2 linked regions of the Psychrobacter arcticus 273-4 genome follow. Each later gene encodes a partner of the first gene's protein in a complex. Links are inferred from orthologs where the notes say so. Each region holds a gene or a part of one and is shown on either strand. Other genes may lie near its edges. The genes, in order: PSYC_RS00825 and accD.

The links.
Region 2: the proteins of PSYC_RS00825 (region 1) and accD are in contact, whole or in part, in a solved structure (PDB 8UXZ), measured with the Escherichia coli proteins. The link is inferred for Psychrobacter arcticus 273-4 from one-to-one orthologs.

The regions. Positions count from the first base shown.
Region 1 is NC_007204.1:188,201-193,274, reverse strand. What follows is about bases 2,139-5,074. They hold PSYC_RS00825 (acetyl-CoA carboxylase carboxyltransferase subunit alpha), read right to left. Parts: upstream 4,041-5,074; coding sequence 3,237-4,040; downstream 2,139-3,236. Other genes in these bases: ppx (exopolyphosphatase), read right to left, coding at 4,269-5,074; tilS (tRNA lysidine(34) synthetase TilS), read right to left, coding at 2,139-2,959. Outside these bases: PSYC_RS00840 (YggT family protein), read right to left, coding at 1-237; proC (pyrroline-5-carboxylate reductase), read right to left, coding at 360-1,193; more of tilS, read right to left, coding at 1,382-2,138. UniProt on the Escherichia coli protein: Component of the acetyl coenzyme A carboxylase (ACC) complex. First, biotin carboxylase catalyzes the carboxylation of biotin on its carrier protein (BCCP) and then the CO(2) group is transferred by the carboxyltransferase to acetyl-CoA to form malonyl-CoA.
Region 2 is NC_007204.1:536,895-545,872, forward strand. What follows is about bases 6,188-8,978. They hold accD (acetyl-CoA carboxylase, carboxyltransferase subunit beta), read left to right. Parts: upstream 6,188-7,001; coding sequence 7,002-7,955; downstream 7,956-8,978. Other genes in these bases: trpA (tryptophan synthase subunit alpha), read left to right, coding at 6,188-6,735; PSYC_RS02255 (bifunctional folylpolyglutamate synthase/dihydrofolate synthase), read left to right, coding at 8,198-8,978. Also shown: PSYC_RS02225 (proline--tRNA ligase), read right to left, coding at 1-1,065; PSYC_RS02230 (cryptochrome/photolyase family protein), read right to left, coding at 1,928-3,553; PSYC_RS02235 (phosphoribosylanthranilate isomerase), read left to right, coding at 3,691-4,374; trpB (tryptophan synthase subunit beta), read left to right, coding at 4,554-5,756; more of trpA, read left to right, coding at 5,899-6,187.

The sequences.
Region 1 (5,074 bases):
AATATCAATCAGGCGAATTAAAAACATCAGCACGATGGCAGCAATGCTGATACGACCTTGTGCGACGGTTGGGAAAATACGACCGAAAACATCGACGATATGGGTCGCTTTATAAGCAGGCGCAATCATAGGATTGCTAGCATCCATACCGGCAAACTGCAGCATAAAACGAATAAACACCAACATCATGGCGAAGGTGGTGACCAAGTCAAAAATTTGCAATAACATGTTGTTCATGAAGCGCTACTCAATGTGACATTATTAACAGGTTTTAGGGTGACGAATGTCATTATCAGGCATTTATTCTTACAAATCAGAGGCAGTATTTTTACAAAATCCTGCCTCTGATATAGAGATGACTATTTACTCATCTCTTCGCTTAGGGCTTGGCTGCGGTCATAGCATGCTTGCATGGCTTCACTAATTTGACGACCAATATCATTGGCTTGCATTGATTCAATCGCGGCTTGGGTAGTACCATTTGGTGAAGTCACTTTACGACGTAGCTCAGCGGGCGCATCTTCGCTGCCCATTGCCATTTTTGCCGCACCTAGCATGGTTTGCATTGCCAGTGCTGACGCTTGCTCTTTATCCAATCCTAGAGCTACTGCCCCATCAACCATAGCTTCAATAATGTAAAACATATAAGCGGGCGCTGAACCTGATACTGCGGTAACTGCATGCATGTGCGCTTCGTCCTCGACCCACATCACAAGCCCTGATGCTTCCATAACCGCAGTTGCCAATTGTTTTTGCTCAGCAGAGATGTCATCAGTACCATAAAGACCAGTGGCACCCATCTGAATCATCGCAGGCGTATTTGGCATCGCACGCACAATATTACGATAGCCGCCAAGCATGCTAGATAAAACATCGGTCGATAAGCCTGCAGCTACCGAAATCACCAACTGCTTATCCAAGACATCAGCGAAGGCACTGACCACCGCTTTCATCACTTGCGGCTTGACTGCCAGCACCACAATATCAGCATCAATAACCGCTGCTTTGGCATCCGTCATTGGGTCAACAGTATTCAATCCTTTAGCAGCTAATTGCTCACGTGCCTCGCTACTTGGATCAGAGACAGTAATGAGATTGGGCTTGATACCACAGCTCACCATGCCGCTAATTAAAGCCTGCGCCATATTTCCGCCACCGATAAAGCTGATTTTCTTATTATCCAATACTGACATACATGTCTCCTACTGACCAAATTTAAAGGTATTCAAACTAACATAATGATAATTAAAATGACACTCAGTTTACCATACTGCTACTAGCACCGTTTGGGAAATTCTGAAAAGCAACCGTCGGGTTCAGCTTATGCTAATCACAATATTGCACATGATTTATCTGGTACTTAAACTGCTCTGTTTGGTACTTAAACTGCTTTGTTTGGTATTAATTGGCTTGCGATAGAGGGCTTATTTTCAATACTACTATCAGTACTAAGCGTCTCAGAGCCTAACACCCAAGTCTCAAAAGGTGACAACAATAAGAGAGGTAACTCTATTGAAGATGCATTGTCCAAATTGCTATTAACAATACTTACCATTACCAAGCTTTCACGTAACCATGATGGGATACCCAATGTTTGGTAGAGTTTTTTTCCCGATTGCGGTCGTGTCGCTAGTGCGGTTTGGATACGCGTGCTGCGATGTAATGGTGTTGTTTTTAGTGTTGTTTTTAGCATTGGCTTTAATGTTGCCTCTAATGCTATATCGTCTAATAGGGGCAATAGCTCACTTGGTATCGTCTGCACTTGCCAAGTAACATTTTGATCACTACGCAAAATGATTGGTATAGGCTGATGCTCAGGTAAATTATTAGCCAGTAAAAGAGGCTCAGATAACGATAGCGTTTGCTCAGATAACGGTAGTTTAAGCCATGCTAGCCAGTCATTACTAAGCCGATAAAGCTGCTCACGGTAGCGGCGAATGGTATAGGACTGTTTGCGACCTTGCCAAAAAAGCGCCGTTTGATGATCATGGTCATGACGCTGGCTTAAGCGCCATACATCATCAACAAGCTGCTTAGCAGGCGGTAATGGCTCATCTTGAGCTAACCAATAATGTAATAGTTGTCGCTGGCGATAAAGTGGTAATTGCTTTACCTCATTGATATCTAGCACTCGTTGGGCAGATGACAATTGTAGCGAGGCAATAGCCGTCTGCTGCATATCTTGTGATGCTTGCGCACTGACGATTAATTGTGCATCGCTTAATAACTGTGCACTCCGAGCAATATTATCAATAACGTTGGGATTATATTTCGCCAATACTGGCATGATGTCACGGCGCAGTCCACTACGGACATTATCACCGCCGTCATTGGTTGGATCATCGATATAAGATAACTTTAAACGCTGAGCATAGGTGCTAATACTGGCACGCTGTATGGTAAGCCAAGGACGCCATAATACAATGCGATGGACGCCCTGCGTTTGTACACGCCACGGCTGCATACCCGTCAGACCATTCAACCCAGCCCCTTGAACCAGCCGCATCAATACTGTTTCTGCTTGGTCATCAGCATGATGAGCTAATAGTAATACATCATCTTGATTTAGTTGCGTGCGCATCACGTCATAACGCGCTTGCCGTGCTGCTTGCTCATCATGGCCATTTACTTGCGCCTGCAAGATAGTGCAAGGTATTTTCTGACGCTTTGCCCACTCAGCGACATGCTGTGCCCAAATATCACTATCCGCTTGCAAACCATGATTGACATGCAATAGCTGCGGTAAAAATGGCAGCCTACTTTGCTGGTATAGCTGTACACACAGCGCTGCCAGTGCCAATGAATCACGCCCACCACTACACGCCAGCCAAATTCGGCGACCATGCAATTGCTCGCCATAGTCAGCGAGACTGCTCAATAATGCTTGTGCTAGCTGACTATCAATCGGCAGCTGAGCTATTGGGTCAATTGGATATGGTAGGATTGCACTGCTGCTCATCATTGACCTTATCTAATTAGATGGTATAGTCGGTGAAAAGTAATATCGATACAACACGTATTACTGGTGCAAATTTTTATTGCTTGCTGTGCCTACGCAGACAGAGGCTGCAAAAAATTTACACCAGCAATACGGTAGCGACTTTAAAGTATTTCAACTATATATAAATTAATTGATACAAAAAAACGCGCCATAAAATGACACGTTTTTATTTTAACATTAAGCGTAAGCCTTTAGTGCTAAAAGCTGATTATCAACTATTTAGCAATGGAACATACTAGCAAGGCAACATGACTTCTGAGTTAAAAGATTTGAACTTCTCATAACGCTGCTCACAACGCGTATGAGTATCCAAATCTTTTAGCTCATCCAATTGCTCAACCAACAGGGCTTTTAATGCCGTCATCACTGGCTGTGGCTGAATATGAGCACCCTCACCTTCGTCAATAACTGCATCAATCAAGCCCATGTGATACAGATTGATAGCATTTAATTTTAAGGCTTCACTGGCATCTTGCGCTTTTTCAGCAGTTTTCCATAGTATGGAAGCACAGCCTTCAGGAGAGATGACCGAATAAATGCTATTTTGCAGCATATTTACTTTATCACCAACACCAATCGCCAATGCCCCACCTGAGCCACCTTCACCAATAATGGTGACGATAATAGGTACTTTGAGGCTTGAAAACACAGCGATGCTTTCGGCAATGGCTTGCGCCTGCCCACGCTCTTCAGCGCCAATACCCGGATAGGCACCTTGGGTGTCGACAAAGGTCATGACCGGAATATTAAAGCGCTCAGCCATTTTGACCAAACGAATAATTTTTCGATAGCCCTCAGGATTTGCCATACCGAAGTTATGCTCAATACGCTCGCGTGTGCTGCGACCACGGTGTTGACCAACGACCATCACCGGCATACCGTTTAGGCGTGCGAGTCCACCAAGGATTGCTTTGTCATCAGCATAAGCACGGTCGCCATGCAATTCATCAAATTCGGTAAACAGCTGATTCACATAGTCCATAAACAATGGACGTTTGGCATGCCGTGCAAGCTGAACGCTATCCCAGACGGTACTCATAGACGCTTCCCTTTCCTAGTTATACTTAATAGAGTTATGTTCAATATGGTTATATTTAATAATGGCATCGTTATCGGTTTTAGGATAATGAAAGTACAGTTGTAAACTCAATAAAAACTATAATAGCACATCTTATATGCCATAACATTACCGACAACACCGCTTTTGTTACGTTATTTCTAACCGCATTAATCAACCAATCTATTAACGGTCTTAGCTGATAAAAAATTAAACCTCAATGACGCTTAGCTTGATGCCCCATTTGGCAAATTGTTCTATTTCAGTCTGCAAGTCAGAAAATAAGAAAGCATAGTACTCGCTGCTATCACCAACCATGATTTGCCAATGATTGCCATCGTCTACTTTTAATGCTAATGTCGGCAACTCATAATCACTACGACTGTGATGTGCCAGTACTGCTAAACGAAGTAGCAGGCAGAGATAAACTAGCTGATCGCCGCCAATTACGCACGTCTGCTCTAACATATCTGCTTTTAGTTTACGGCGATGATTCAACATCAGCTGTGCCATACGCTTTTGGTCTACTTGTGAAAACCCTGGAATGTCAGAATGTTCCATCAAGTACGCACTGTGTTTATGATAGCTACTATGAGCTATTGCCAGCCCTATCTCATGTAAGAATGCTGCTCGCCTGAGTAAATCGCCATCTTCCGTACTGAGTCCAAGTTTTGTTTGTACTTGTTCAAAAAGGTGACGACTGGTTTTGACTACTTGCTTAGCCTGATTTTTATCGCCTGAATAGCGCTTAATCAGTGCCAATACACTGCGGTCACGTACGTCTTCACTGGCAAAGCGTCCGAGCATGTCATACATGACACCTTCGCGTAGCGCGCCATCCGAATAAGTAATAGTATCAACGGCCAGTACTTTCATGACTGCTTGTAATACCGCAACGCCTGCTGGGAATACCGCTTTACGGTGCTCTTTGACGCCTTCTAAATCCATGTCATCGACGTTGCCAATTTTAAGCAGCAATTTCTCTAACTTTTTGACCCCTTTATAAGTGATACGTT
Region 2 (8,978 bases), 350 kb from region 1 along the record:
TGATAGCGCTGCTGCTGCACGATCTACAAAGACGGGCATGTCAAGCTCAACGCCGATATAGCCTTTATGTAAACCAGCCGCTTTTAATTCTTCTTCAGTTGCCATCGTTAAAGGGACATTGGCTTCTTCAATTTTTTCAGCTTTGATGGTATTTAGCGTATGGTCACCACGTAATACCACAGCGATCAGCTGCGGCTCACCTTCTGGGGTATGACCTTGCACAATCAATGTTTTGACAGTTGTAGCAAGTTCAACGTTTAAATACTCAGCAACCGCTTCACAGGTTGGCATATTGACGGTATCTACATTCTCTCGAGCCATAGTGGCAGGCTGGCGTTCTGCCGTGCACACAGATTCTGCAAGTTCGACGTTGGCAGCATATTCAGACGAATCAGAGAAAGCGATATCATCTTCGCCGCTGTCTGCTAGGACGTGAAATTCGTGAGAGGCAAAACCACCGATTGAGCCGGTGTCTGCTTGTACGGCACGGAAATCAAGACCCAAACGAGTAAAGATACGCGTATAAGCGTCATACATGTCGTCATAAGTCTTAGCCAATGACGCTTGATCAACGTGGAATGAATAGGCGTCTTTCATAGTAAATTCGCGTGCGCGCATCACCCCAAAGCGTGGACGAATCTCATCACGGAATTTATTCTGAATCTGGAAGAAAGTAATCGGTAACTGCTTATAACTGCGCAGCTCGCCTTGAGCAAGATTGGTGATGACTTCTTCATGCGTCGGGCCCAATACAAAGTCGCGGTCATGACGGTCTTTAAAGCGTAGCAGCTCAGGACCATAGTCGTTAAAGCGTCCGGTCATCTGCCAAAGCTCAGCAGGCTGAGTCATCGGCATTAGCACTTCTTGAGCACCGATATTTTGCATCTCTTCGCGAACGATACGCTCGACTTTTTGCAACACGCGCAAACCCATTGGCAACCAGATATATAATCCAGAAGCAATTTTGCGAATCAGACCGGCTCTAACCATTAATTGGCTTGAAGCGATATCTGCATCACTGGGTGTTTCTTTTAGCGTGGCAAATAAAAATTGACTGGCTTTCATAAATAAAGCATAACCTTATCAACGATAAAATAAATAAGAAATAGTAGGATGTTGAGCGTGTGGTTTGATGGCCGACGCAAGATTACCTTTTATTACTTGGTAATAGTGTAGGACATGCTCTCGCTAGAAAGTACTGCAACAGACAGTACGCTAGAAGCAGTGCGTTCATAAACAGCATTTTAAAAAGGATATAACTTTTTATTTTGTATAAAAATACCAGTCTTTACCGAGCAGTTTTTCTAGCATAAAGCCTGAAAAATGCCTGTATACCGATATTTTAAGCATACAACCTGACTATGTTAGGTAAAGTTCGCCTAAGACGCAATGACTTTTTGTTTTTTCAGAGCGAACGTGACTCAAAGGATTGAATTAGACGGCTTCAACTCGATTATTTACCGGTTTTGAGTGTATTGATGGCAAATGAAAAGGTGTTTTTTTGCAAAGGGCATCATTAGTAATTATGTGGAGTATTGGTATAGTAAGCCCAGTATAAAAACGATACAGCGGGACTGGAATGAATTTTTTGCAGCCTCTGTCTGCGCAGGCACAGCACGCCAGAAAAATTTATACCAGTGCCGCGTCAAAACATGATGTATCTACTTTATTTGGAATCGACTATAGTCGTTACTTGAAGTTGCTGCTTAAAAATAGCATTTATCATTTAGAATGTCATTTTTCATTATAAAAATAAACTGATAAAACTCTAGAGGTTAAATCGTTTGGAAACGGTGGCGTTCAGTGTTGATACGGTCACTAACCAAGGTGCTGGCGCGTGTCAGATGCCGTCAGTCGCTTCAGCACCGGCAGCCGCTACGGTTAACAAACAATCAAATCAATTTTCAGCAGATAATGGCTGTAGATGCTACTCTTTTTTAAATTCAGCAATCGCTAATTGGCGTGCCAGTTTATGCTCGACCATGGGGATAGGATAATCAATGTCTGCAAAGGCACCGTTTTTACTCAGTGCCTTGCGCATTTTATCTTCGCTATGCAAGATGCTGGCAGGAATCGGTTCTAATTCAGGTAGCCAAGTCTTAAGAAATATTCCATCAGAATCATGGGTTTTGGCTTGGCTAAAAGGATTCATAATACGAAAATAGGGCGCAGAATCTGTACCTGTTGACGCGCTCCACTGCCAGCCGCCATTATTAGACGCAAAGTCACCATCTATCAGCTGCTGCATAAAGTAACGCTCACCCCAGCGCCAATCAATCAATAAGTCTTTGGTCAAAAACATCGCCGTGACCATGCGCAAGCGATTGTGCATAAAGCCCGTCGCGTTCAGACAGCGCATTGCCGCATCGACTAATGGCACACCCGTTTTGCCCTCACGCCATGCTGCAAAAGCATCTTCATCATACGACCAGTTAATCTTCTTATCAGTCTCATGTTTATAAGCCTGATGGCGGATAAGCTCAGGCTTATAGTCTAAAACGTGACGATAAAAATCGCGCCAAGCAAGCTCGCTTATCCAGCGATTGATGTCGTTATTATCACCGCTGTCAAAGTTGTCACCGTCATTTCTATGTAATTCCCCTAGCGCCTTAGTAGCTTGTAAGTAGCAGAGTCTGGGACTAAGAGCGCCAATAGTAAGATAGGCTGATAAATGACTGGTGGCATGCAAGCTGGGTACATCGCGGCTCACATCGTAGTGATTAATATCATCAGAGATAAATTGAGTTAATCGATGACAGGCTTCGGCTTCTCCAGCAGGATAGGCAGTGCGAGCTTGGCTAATTTGCTTATCCGTATCTATATATTGATAGCATTCATGAGTCTGTAGATATTGTTGATAGTCGTGGACAGTTTCTTTGCACAATGCCTCTATAGCCTGAATAGTATTTGCACTGAATTCTGATGATATTAAATTAATTTGTTCATTATTCGTGATGGCAGGTGCTGTATGGATTTGTATATCACCGACCTCCAAGGTATGCCGCCATTTTTTATAAAATGGGGTAAACACTTGATACATGCTATTGTCATTGGTAGTGATGGTTTGTGGTGGTAAGATACATTGGTCATGCCAGCGGATAAACTCAATATCAGTTTTTGCCAGCTGTTTGGTTAATTGCTCGTCACGCGCAATCTCATTACCTTCGTACTCATGATTTGCCATCACGCAGCTGATATTATTTGACTCACATAATGCGCTCAACGCAGCTATACAATCAGTAAAACTAGGGCAAATTTGCACGGTTAAGGTGATATTCAATGCTTGTAGTTTTTGTGCGAGGATAGGTAAGGTGCGGGCGATATGGTCAAGCTGTGTAAGCGACATATCATGTGTTTGCCATTGTTCAGGGGTGAGAAAAAACACCGCGCTGAGCTTAGCGTTGTCTGTGTTTGCGCGCTCACAAATGGCGGCCAAAGCAGTATTATCATGAACACGCAGGTCGCGGCGAAACCACATAAGGTAGTGGGGCTGGTGATTATTCCCATCATTGTTGTTAGCATTATTTTCTATTGCTGCTGCCGTTTTAGACATTCATCTATCCCTATATTAATCAATCGCAATCATAAGCAAAACTATGAATAAAAGTATGCTAGGATAAGTTTTTGGATGCAATTGATTTGCTCCTCCATTAACAAATCATCATATTCAGTCTCTCGTAAGGTCATCTTATGCAGGTTAAGTTTTGTGGATTTACTCAACTTGATGATATTAAAGCCGCTGCTAAGCTCAATGCGGACGCAATTGGCTTGGTGTTTTATCCGCCAAGTCCTCGTGCGGTCACAATCGAGCAGGCACAAATATTAAGTGCAGCGGTACCGGCTTTTATCAGCGTGGTGGCTTTGGTCGTTAATATGCCTGAAGATGAGCTGATTGAACTGGCAAATAATGTACCTTTTGATATCATTCAGTTTCACGGCGATGAAACGCCTGAGCAGTGCCGTCAGCTGGCAAGTAGCGTCAATAAGCGCTGGATTAAAGCGTTGCGGGTCAATACTGAACAAGATACGCTTGAGAGTGTGAATATGCAGATTGACAATTTTGCTGCATCAGGCGCGAGCAGCATCTTACTAGATGCCTACCATCAGCATAAGTATGGCGGTACTGGCGCACGCTTTGACTGGAGTTTGATACCGAAAGACAGCTCCCTACCGATTATTTTAGCGGGTGGACTTGATGCTGAAAATGTCGCTGCAACTTATGACTTACCTATTTATGCAGTCGATGTCAGCGGAGGTATTGAGGTTGATAAAGGCAAAAAAGACGCTACCAAAATGCGCGCTTTTATGAAAGCAGTGAAACACGATCGATGGCAAAACGAGACGCTTAGCGAACCTTCGAATATAAGTAGCTAGCTTTATAATTCCAAATTTCAAAAGCTGACTATGTAAACAGTTTTCCCTATAGTTTTTCCAAAAAATAGTTATCCTAAAAAATACCACTTATTAGAGTAGGAATTACCATGAGTCATGTCGCTAACAAAGATTTATCTACTACCGCACAAACTATCAATACCTTTACCAATCCAGAAAGCGTGCAAGATTTTAACCAGTATCCCGATGCGCGTGGACATTTTGGCGTCCACGGTGGACGCTTTGTGTCTGAAACCCTGATGGCAGCGTTAGAAGAGCTAGAAACGTTATATAATAAAGTCAAAGTAGATCCTAAGTTTTGGGAAGAATATCACAATGATTTAGTCAATTACGTCGGACGCCCAACGCCTTTGTATCACGCCAAGCGTTTAAGTGATGAGATTGGCGGTGCGCAAATTTACTTCAAGCGTGAAGACCTCAATCATACTGGCGCGCATAAGGTGAATAATACCATTGGACAAGCGTTACTTGCCAAAATGAGTGGCAAAAAACGTATTATTGCAGAGACTGGAGCAGGGCAACATGGTGTTGCAACGGCGACGATTGCTGCGCGTTTGGGACTGGAATGTATCGTTTATATGGGCGCTGATGATGTTGAGCGCCAAAAAATGAACGTTTACCGTATGCGCTTGCTGGGTGCGACGGTTGTGCCGGTGACATCTGGCTCTCGTACACTTAAAGATGCGATGAATGAAGCCATGCGCGACTGGGTCACCAATGTCGATAGCACGTATTATATTATTGGTACGGTTGCAGGTCCGCATCCTTATCCGCTACTCGTGCGTGATTTCCAAGCGATTATTGGTAAAGAAGCGCGTATTCAACATTTACAAATGACTGGTAAATTACCAGATGCGCTGGTGGCTTGTGTTGGCGGTGGTTCTAACGCCATTGGTCTGTTCTTTGACTTCTTAAATGATACGGAAGTTAAAATGTATGGCGTTGAAGCAACAGGTGATGGTATTGAAACCGGTCGCCATTCAGCACCACTTGCAGCAGGTCGTATCGGTGTATTACACGGTAACCGTACGTATTTGATGGCGGATGACGAGGGTCAAATTCAAGAAACGCATTCTATCTCGGCAGGTCTTGATTATCCTGGCGTTGGTCCTGAGCATAGCTTCTTAAAAGATATGAAGCGTGTTGAATATGTTGGTTGTACGGATAAAGAATCGCTAGAAGGCTTCCATGAAGTCACGCGTAAAGAGGGTATCATCCCTGCGCTTGAATCTGCTCACGCCGTTGCTTATGCGCTGAAGCTCGCTAAGACCATGACCCCTGACCAAACTATTATTGTCAATATGTCAGGTCGCGGCGATAAAGATTTGCATTCTGTTATGAAGGCAGAAGGCATTGAGTTGTAGTCGCCACTTTTGTAAGTTTTTAAATCATTTTTTATAAGAGAAATTGTTTAGCGTCCTTTGTTTAATAGATATCACTTAAAAAACTATTTAATATTTCCAAATAAGACGCTAATAGCCAATTTGTAATAATTAAGAGACTACTATGACCCGTATTGAAAGCACTTTTGAAATTTTAAAAGCACAAAATAAAAAAGCACTCATCCCTTATGTGATGGCAGGCGACCCTAATCCTAGCAACTTTGTTGGCTTGCTACATGATTTAGTCAAGCACGGCGCAGATATGATTGAAGTGGGCTTGCCATTTTCTGACCCAATGGCAGACGGTCCAACCGTTGCACTGGCAGGCGAGCGTGCATTAGCAGCGGGCACCAGTACTCGTGATGCGCTAAAGATGGTCGCAGAGTTTCGTCAGCAAGACACGCAGACGCCCATCATTTTGATGGGTTATCTGAATCCCGTTGAAATCATCGGTTATGATAACTTCGTTGCGCTATGCGAGCAGTCAGGGGTTGATGGCATCTTAATGGTTGATTTGCCACCAGCAGAGGCGGGTAGCTTTACTCAGCATTTGACTGAGCACTCGATGAATGAGATTTTCTTACTCTCACCGACTACCTTACCTGAGCGCCGTGAGCAAGTATTGACCCATTGCGGTGGTTATATCTACTACGTGTCTTTGAAAGGTGTCACGGGTTCGGCAACGCTAGATACTGACGATGTCGCAACCCAAGTGCAAGCCATTAAAGCAGAGACGGATTTGCCAGTATGTGTGGGTTTTGGTATTCGTGATGCGGCGTCAGCCAAAGCAATCGGTGCTCATGCTGATGGCATTATCGTCGGTAGTGCATTGGTGCAGAACTTTGCTGATATCGATGGTAATGATGCCACGGCTGTTGCACATGCACAACAAAAAATCATGGCAAAAATGACTGAGCTACGCGAGGCATTAGATAGTTTAAGCGTTTCTTCAAATGGCTAAATGCAACCGTAGTCATACTGTTTAACTAAAATGTTATTGTCACACTACTTATAAAGGCGTCACATTCTTTATAAAAACACCGTCAAATGACTTTGCTAAAGTTAGTTTACGTGTGTAAACTAACATCACATATAAATTGTTACAGTGACGCATAAGCGTGCCTCACAACTGCTCAAGTTATGAGGGTATGTGACGATTAAACTGATTCTTATAAATGGACTCTTACGGACAAGTGCATAAGTGAGCTTGCCAATAAGCCTTTGATAATGGCGAATAATATGACTGATACGATGACAAAATTTGATACCAATAATGATAGTGCCAGCCTGCAGCAGAATGGCAATAAAGCTGGTCAATCATGGTTTGAGCGCCCGATTCCGGGCATAAAACAGCAACTGATCGCGCAATTGACTGCTGTAGAGACAGAGCCCTCTACAAAATGCAGCAGCTGCCATTCGGTAATTACCAATACAGCGCTAATTTTTAACTGTTATGTGTGCCCGCATTGTGACCATCATTTACCGATGAGTGCTCGTGAGCGTTTAAACTGGCTACTCGATCAAGTAGAAGGCGAGCTTGGGCAAGAGTTTACCGCCAAAGATCCGCTAAAGTTTGTGGACAGTAAGCCGTATCCAGATCGTATGGCAGAAGCACAAGACAAAACTAAAGAGAGTGAAGCGTTGATTGTGCTATATGGCAAATTGCGTAATCTCGATATCGTGACTTGTGCGTTTGATTTTCGTTTTATGGGTGGTTCTATGGGCTCGGTGGTTGGCGATCGTTTTGTCCAAGCTGCCGAAAAAGCTCTTGCAGATAAAGTGCCTTTAGTTTGTTTTGCTGCTTCTGGCGGTGCGCGTATGCAGGAAGGCTTACTATCATTGATGCAAATGGCAAGAACGGCAGCAGCGATTGAGCGTTTAAGAATTGCTGGTATTCCGTATGTCGTAGTCTTGACCAATCCCGTTTATGGCGGTGTGACCGCATCTCTTGCTATGCTTGGTGACATTCATTTAGCAGAACCAAAAGCAATGATTGGCTTTGCTGGTAAGCGTGTGATTGAGCAGACGGTACGTGAGACATTAGAAGAGCCGTTCCAGCGTGCAGAGTTCTTGCTAAAGCATGGTGTGGTTGACGAAGTGGTACATCGTCATCAGATGATTGATACTATTTATCGTCTGCTGGCAAAACTGTGCAGCGTACCCAATGTTGATGCTCAGTAGGCAGCAAAGATACGTGGGTTCGATTCAAACAGTTGTTTTATAATTTCACTGCATAACAATCGAGCTGCGTGCTAATATCTGCCAAATATGTAAAACTAACAAATAGCATTTATCGTGAATAACGGTAAATGCTATTTTTGCTTTGTAGCAAGCCCGTTATACTGTCTTTATCTTCTTATATAAGTTTCATCTTTTACTTTACAGGTTATCTTTTATCTTAAATTTTGATATAGGTTTTGTCCATGTCTGATTCTTTAGCGTCTCATAGCCATAGTAGCAGTAGTCCTGATAACCGAGCCACCTTGACCGAATGGCTGAATTATATGCAGCAAATTCATGTCTCGGCGATAGACATGGGACTGTCGCGCGTACTGCCAGTCGCTGAAGCATTGGGAGTGATACAATCAGCCAAAGATGACGCTTATGTATTTACGGTCGCAGGTACCAATGGTAAAGGCTCGACGACTGCAGTTATCGCGCAGATATGCCAAGCCGCAGGGTATAAAACCGCATTATATCAATCGCCGCATCTGAGTGTCTTTAACGAGCGTGTGCGCATCAATGGCGAGATGGTCAGCGATGAAATATTAATTGCCGCATTTAGTACAGTAGAGAACGCACGGTTGCAGTGTGATTTAACGTTGTCATTTTTTGAGATGACGACATTGGCTGCTTTACTCATATTTTCTGAAGCCGATTGTGATGTTTGGGTATTAGAAGTGGGACTGGGGGGTCGCTTAGATGTGGTCAATATCATCGACCCTGATATGGCAGTGATTACCAATATTGCTATCGATCATGTCGACTGGTTGGGTGATAATGTTGAAGCCATCGGTGCGGAAAAAGCAGGTATTTTACGTGATGGTATTAGCGTCATTTACGGTGCTGCAGAGATGCCAAATAGCGTACAGCAAACGATAGATAAGCATCAGGCGACTTGTTATCAAGTCGGTAAAGACTTCAGCTATCGCGAAAATGATTCGATTACATGGCAATATAGTAATGCCGCTGTTACTTTGCAGT